3 regions of the Variovorax sp. LjRoot84 genome follow, and region 2 is predicted to be linked to each of the others. Evidence: predicted binding sites of a transcription regulator. Region 2 holds the regulator's gene; each other region holds the start of a gene.
The links. The regulator sigma-54, encoded in region 2, starts transcription at its own class of promoters, with help from an activator protein. The targets are predictions, from matches to a motif close to TGGCANGNAANCTGCTTT.
Positions count from the first base shown of each region.

Region 1 (2,262 bases), 1.6 Mb from region 2:
GTAGCCGTCGCCGGCAAACAGGTTCTTGCCGTCCTTCCAGACCGACTGGTGGACGTGCATGCCCGAGCCGTTGTCGCCGACGATCGGCTTGGGCATGAAGGTCGCGGTCTTGCCGTAGGCGTGGGCCACGTTGTGGATCACGTACTTCTGCAGCTGGACCCAGTCGGCGCGCTGGATCAGCGTGCTGAACTTGGTGCCGAGTTCCATCTGGCCGGCGTTCGCCACTTCATGGTGATGCACTTCGACCGGGATGCCCAGCGACTCGAGCACCAGGCACATCTCGGAGCGCATGTCCTGGAAGCTGTCGACCGGGGGAACCGGGAAGTAGCCGCCCTTGACCGCCGGACGGTGCCCGGTGTTGCCGTGCTCGAATTCCTTGGCGCTGTTCCAGGAAGCCTCTTCGGATTCGATCTTGACGAAGCAACCCGACATGTCGTTCTGCCAGCGCACGCCGTCGAACACGAAGAATTCCGGCTCCGGTCCGAAGTACGCCGTGTCGCCCAAGCCCGAGGCCTTCATGTAGGCCTCGGCACGCTTGGCGAGCGAACGCGGATCGCGCTCGTAGGGCTTGCCGTCGGTCGGGTCGACCACGTCGCAGGTCAAAAGCAGCGTCGTTTCTTCGAAGAAGGGATCGATATTGGCCGTGTTCGGGTCGGGCATGAGCAGCATGTCCGAAGCCTCGATGCCCTTCCACCCGGCAATCGACGAGCCGTCGAAGGCATGGCCGTCGGTGAATTTGCCCTCGTCGAATGCGGACACGGGCACGGTCACGTGCTGCTCTTTGCCGCGGGTATCGGTGAAGCGGAAGTCGACGAACTTGACCTCGTTTTCCTTGACGAGTTTGAGTACATCGGCGACGGTCTTTGCCATCAGGTTCTCCTGGTTTGGATGGTTGGTTGGAATTGCGGGACTGGGAATGCAGTTTTTGTGCCCATTGTCACTGCCGAAGAGGGGTACCCGGCACTGCGCCGAAACCCCAAAAGCAGGCAAGTTGTAACCAAACTGGTGCAGTCAAGATTAACGCACCAATTCGGGTCCAAGACGCGCGCCAAAGGCGTGCAGGCCCTCGAGCAGCTGTGCGTAGGCGGCATCGATGCGCTCGGCATCCCCCTTGACGCCGAGCTCGATGTGGCGGCCGTGCTCGGCATGGTCCACGCTCGGCAGGCTGAAGACCTTGATGCCGGGATGCGCGAGTTCGACGGCTTGCATCAGCGGCGTGAGCGCGGCCTCCATGGCGCCGTAGACGATGACCGATTTCTCCATCGCCCGACCGTGCGCGAACAGGTGCGCATAGCGCTCGTCGAGCACCGATTCGATCATCGGCCAGGCCATGACCGGGAAGCCCGGCACGAAGTGCACGTCGCCGACGCTGAAGCCCGGAATCTTGTTGTAGGGGTTGCGGATGATGTTGGCGCCGAGCGGGAACACCCCCATGTTGAGCCGGTGCACGTTGTCCGGACGGTCGGGCTCGTAGACCGTGCCCTGCTCGCGCGCGGTGTCCTGCATGCGTTCGCGGATCAGCACCTCGGCTTCCGGATGCAGCCCCAGCGGCACGCCCAGCGCCGCGGCCGCACACTGGCGCGTGTGATCGTCGGGCGTGGCGCCGATGCCGCCGGTGGAGAACACGACGTCGCCCGAGGCGAAGGCGCGCGCGAGCGCTTCCGTGATGCGCACCGGCACGTCGCCGACGTACTCGGCCCAGGCCAGCTGCAGGCCGCGCGCGGCGAGCAGCTCGATGACCTTGGGCATGTGCTTGTCGGCACGCTTGCCCGACAGGATTTCGTCGCCGACGACGAGAAGACCGAACGAACGTGTGCTCATGGTGCGCCCCATTGGGTGGCGGCCGCATGGACATCTGCCATCTCGGCCGCGGAAGGTGAAACGGCCGCCGCCGCGCGCTGCGCCCGCAATTGGGCCAGGGCATCCAGGCAGTAGTGCGCGAACCAGAGCGCGGAGAAGGCGAACACCAGCGTGTAGATCCAGATCGCGAGCGGCACCAGCACGAAGAAAGCCGCAGCGAACAGCAGCCCCGACGCCCAGACGATGCTGGGGGCGGCGCCCAGGTAGCCGCACAGCACGCCGACGCCGAGCAGCGGCAGCCGATGGGCGCGCAGCAAGGCCTCGCGCTCCTCCGGGCTCGCATGCTCGGCCAGGGCGTCGAAGCTCATCACGCGGTAGGTCAGCCAGCCCCAGATCAGCGGCGGCAGGATCAGCACCAGCGGCGGAATGAGCCATAGCGGCATCGAGACGACGAGCGCGAGC
Region 1 covers NZ_CAXUTE020000001.1:4,128,577-4,130,838, forward strand. Annotated here, with positions in the region: gene glnA (type I glutamate--ammonia ligase) at 1-870, opposite strand, end outside; gene ACSQ9I_RS20550 (competence/damage-inducible protein A) at 1,018-1,833, opposite strand; gene ACSQ9I_RS20555 (EI24 domain-containing protein) at 1,818-2,262, opposite strand, start outside.
Region 1: the regulator sigma-54 is predicted to act here: its motif matches at 916-933, upstream of glnA (type I glutamate--ammonia ligase).

Region 2 (2,262 bases):
AGCGACGGGCATGTGCTGGCACAAGGCACGCCTTCGGAGATCGTCGACAACGCCGAGGTACGACGCGTGTACCTGGGCGAGCATTTCCGGATGTAGGGGACCGTACTTCGATGAAGCAAGGGCTCTCGCTTCGCGTTTCCCAGCACCTGGCGCTCACGCCGCAGCTCCAGCAGTCGATCCGGCTGCTGCAGCTCTCCACGCTCGAGTTGAGCCAGGAAGTGGAGCAGATGCTCGACGAGAACCCGTTCCTCGAACGCACGGCCGAAGAGGCGCCGCGCGAGGAGTTCGGTCTCGAGGCGGCCGATGCGCCGGTGCGCGACGAAGACCGCCAGGCCGAGGGCGAGGCTGACTTCGTCCCCGGCTCGGCCGCGGCGCCGGCCGAGGTGGCGGTCGCCGCCAACGGCGATGCCGAAGCGGCTGCGCCCGTCGACAGCGAACCCGACTGGGAGGGCGACGGTACGGTCGACCTCGCGCCCGACGACAGCGAATGGGGCGGCGATGCGCCCGCGCGCGCCAACAACCTCGGCGACGACGAGCGCACCGATGCGACCGAGCTCGCGCGCAGCCAGGAATCGCTGCAGTCCTTCCTGCACCGGCAGGCGCTGTCGCTGCGCCTGAACGAGAACGACTGCGCCGCGCTGCGCTTCCTGATCGAATCGCTCAACGACGACGGCTACCTCGAGGATTCGCTGCCGGCGCTGGCCTCGGGCCTCGCGGGCGACGACAACGACCAGTTCGACGAACTGGTGCATCACTTCCAGGTCGCGCTGGGCCTGCTGCAGAGTTTGGAGCCGGCCGGCGTCGGCGCCCGCAGCCTCGGCGAATGCCTGACCATCCAGCTGCGCCAGCTGGCGAGCGCCAAGGAGAGCGAGGAGGAGGCCCAGGTGCGCAAGACCGCCATCGCGATCTGCAAGCAGCCGATGGAGCTGCTCGCGCGGCGCGACTTCAAGCGCCTGGCCACGCTCACGCGCAGCAACGAGGACGAGGTGCGCGCCGCACTGCAGCTGATCGCCAGGCTCGAGCCCAAGCCGGGGCGCCGCTTCGTCGACGTCGAGCGCAACATCGTCGTGCCCGACGTGATCGTCACGCGCATCGGCCACGGCACCAACGCGAGGTTCCGCGTCATGCTCAATCCCGAGGTCATGCCGCGGCTGCGCGTGCACGACATCTATGCCGGCGCGCTCAAGCAGCACAAGGGCGAGGGCAGCCAGGCGCTGTCGCAGCGGCTGCAGGAAGCGCGCTGGTTCATCAAGAACATCCAGCAACGCTTCGACACCATCCTCAGGGTCTCCAACGCGATCGTCGAGCGGCAGAAGAGCTACTTCGTGCACGGCGAGCTCGCGATGCGGCCGCTGGTGCTGCGCGAGATCGCCGACGAGCTGGGCCTGCACGAATCCACCATCAGCCGCGTGACCACCGCCAAATACATGGCCACGCCCTACGGCACCGTCGAGCTCAAGTACTTCTTCGGCTCGGCGCTCGGCACCGAAACCGGCGGCAACGCCTCCAGCACCGCGGTGCGCGCGCTGATCAAGCAGTTCGTGAGCGCCGAGGACGTGAGGAAGCCGCTGTCCGACAGCCAGGTGTCCGAGATGCTCAAGGAGCAGGGCATCGAGTGCGCGCGCCGCACGGTGGCCAAGTACCGCGAGGCACTGCGCATCGCGCCTGCGAATCTGCGCAAGGCACTCTAGCGATGAGTCGCCGTCCGAGTCCGCTCCCAAGCTGGATTCGCCTCGGCCTGGCCTTGATGGCGGTGCTTCTTCTTTCCAGCGGCTGCGCGATGCTGCCGGCCGAATTCGAGCGCACGCCGTCCAAGGCGATGCCCTTGTCCACCGGAACCGTGCTGGGCCGCATCGCCAAGGCCTCGCAGCCGGATGCGGACTTGAGCGGCTTCCGGCTCATGCCCAGCGGCGACTTCGCGCTCAACACGCGGCTCGAGCTCGCGCGCCGCGCCGAGCGCACGCTCGACGTCCAGTACTACCAGATCGACAACGACGAGACCGGCCGCTACCTGCTGCGCACGCTGCGCGACGCGGCCCAGCGCGGCGTGCGCGTGCGGCTCCTGATGGACGATCTCTACACCGCGGGCGAGGACGAGCTGCTGCTCGCGCTGGCCGCCACGCCCAACCTCGAGCTGCGGCTCTTCAACCCGTTTCCGGCCGGGCGCGGCAGCATGCTCAGGCGCTTCTCGGCCTCGCTCTTCGACTTCAGCCGCGTCAACCGGCGCATGCACAACAAGCTCTTCATCGCCGACGGCGCGAT
Region 2 covers NZ_CAXUTE020000001.1:5,725,756-5,728,017, reverse strand. Annotated here, with positions in the region: gene lptB (LPS export ABC transporter ATP-binding protein) at 1-96, shown strand, start outside; gene ACSQ9I_RS28250 (RNA polymerase factor sigma-54) at 111-1,691, shown strand; gene ACSQ9I_RS28245 (phospholipase D family protein) at 1,694-2,262, shown strand, end outside.

Region 3 (2,262 bases), 3.6 Mb from region 2:
CGACGTCCTTCTGCACCTGCTGGTTGAGGCCGACGAGGAAGTCGATCGTGCGCTTCGTCTTGCGGTCGATCTTCTCGAGGTAGGCCGCGACCAGCGGCGTGGCAGGGTCGGCCACGAGGTAGGGCGCGAGTTCCTGCGCCTGCGATTCGGTGTACTTGAAAGGGAAGTTCTCGGCCTGCGGCTCGAGGAAGAAGTCGAAGGGGTTGTAGACCGCCATCTCGACCACGAGGTCGACCGTGACCTTGAACCCGCGCGTCTTCTCGGGGAACACCAGCCGCGCCTGGTAGTTCGCGAACGGGTCCTGCTGCCAGTTGATGAAGTGCTGCTCGGGCTCGACGCGCAACGAATACGAGATCACGTTGCTGCGGCAATGCGGCGCGGGGCGCAGGCGGATCACCTGCGGTCCCAATTGCACCGGGCGGTCGTACTTGTAGTGGGTGACGTGGTGGAGAGCGGCGTGGATGGACATTTTTTCTCGGAACGTCGAGGTTGCCTCGGAGTGAGACGCATACTAGCCCACACGGATAGCAATTAGCGCGCCACAGAGAGCGTGTAAGGGAGCGATTGCAGCATGTCATCAGGGATCGTTGCGTGACGCCGGGCGGGGAGCCGCGCGGCCTGGCTTTCTTTGCCACCATGGCCGGCTCGGTGCTGGGCGCTGCGCTGCAATTGCAGCAGGCGGCGCTGTGGCATGGTGGTGTTTACGCCGGGGTGCTGTTGGCCGCGGTCGCCGGCGGGCTGTTGCTGCGGGGATTGCGACGCTCGGTCCTGGCCATGCTGCTGCTCGGCGCGATGGCCGGCGCCGGCCTCGCGGGCTGGCGCGCGACCGCCTATGCGGGTGATGCGCTGGCGCCCGCGCTCGAGGGGCGCGACCTGCAGGTGGGGGGCATCGTTTCGCAGATGCCGCAGCGCGGCGATGGCGCCGTGCGCTTTCTCTTCGACCTCGAATCGGCGCGCTGGGCCGGCGGTGACGACCGCGGCATGCCGCGCGTGACCCCGCGAATGCCAGCGCCGGACCGCGAAACGCTACTGGCACCACGTTGTTCCCTAGAAGCACTGGCCCTGAACTTGCTAAGCTACGCCCAAGGAGATTGGTCGTCCCATGCACAAATTCGACGAGATGTACGAGCAGCTGCCCTACCATGGCGCAGCGGTCCGAAACCACTACAAGCGCTACGACCAATGGCTCGCGAAGCAGCCCGGCGAGGTGATGCGATCGCGGCGCGAGGAGGCGGAAATGATCTTCCGCCGGGTCGGCATCACCTTTGCCGTGTACGGCGCGAAGGACGAGGACGGTTCGGGCACCGAGCGCCTGATCCCCTTCGACCTGCTGCCGCGCATCATTCCCGCGCACGAGTGGGAAAGCATGGAGAAGGGGCTGGTGCAGCGCGTGACCGCGCTCAACCGCTTCATCCACGACGTCTACCACGGGCAGGAGATCGTCAAGGCCGGCGTGGTCCCCTCAGAGCAGATCTTCAACAACGCGCAGTACCGCCCCGAGATGGTGGGCGTGAAGGTGCCCAACGACATCTACTCGCACATCTCCGGCATCGACATCGTGCGCGCGCCGGACGCGGCCGGCAACGGCGAGTACTACGTGCTCGAAGACAACCTGCGGGTTCCCAGCGGCGTGAGCTACATGCTGGAGAACCGCAAGATGATGATGCGGCTCTTCCCCGAGCTGTTCAGCCAGAACCGCGTCGCGCCGGTGGCGCACTATCCCGACCTGCTGCTCGAAACCCTGCGCGCCTCCGCGCCGCCCGCGACCGCCGAGCCCACCGTGGTGGTGCTCACACCCGGCATGTACAACAGCGCCTACTTTGAGCATGCCTTCCTCGCGCAGCAGATGGGCGTGGAGCTGGTCGAAGGGCAGGACCTCTTCGTCAAGGACGACTTCGTCTACATGCGCACCACGCGCGGCCCGCGGCGCGTCGACGTGATCTACCGCCGCGTCGACGACGACTTCCTCGACCCCGAGGTGTTCCGCCCCACGTCGACGCTCGGTTGCGCCGGCCTCATGCGAGCCTACCGCGAGGGCAACGTCGTGATCTGCAATGCGGTCGGCACCGGCGTGGCGGACGACAAGTCGATCTACCCCTACGTGCCGAAGATGATCGAGTTCTACCTCGGCGAGAAGCCGATCCTCAAGAACGTGCCCACCTACATGTGCCGCAACAAGGAGGAACTCGACTACACGCTGGCCAACATGAAGGACCTGGTGGTCAAGGAAGTGCACGGCGCCGGCGGCTACGGCATGCTGAT
Region 3 covers NZ_CAXUTE020000001.1:2,175,397-2,177,658, forward strand. Annotated here, with positions in the region: gene ACSQ9I_RS11235 (DUF2126 domain-containing protein) at 1-469, opposite strand, end outside; gene ACSQ9I_RS11240 (circularly permuted type 2 ATP-grasp protein) at 1,103-2,262, shown strand, end outside.
Region 3: the regulator sigma-54 is predicted to act here: its motif matches at 1,058-1,075, upstream of ACSQ9I_RS11240 (circularly permuted type 2 ATP-grasp protein).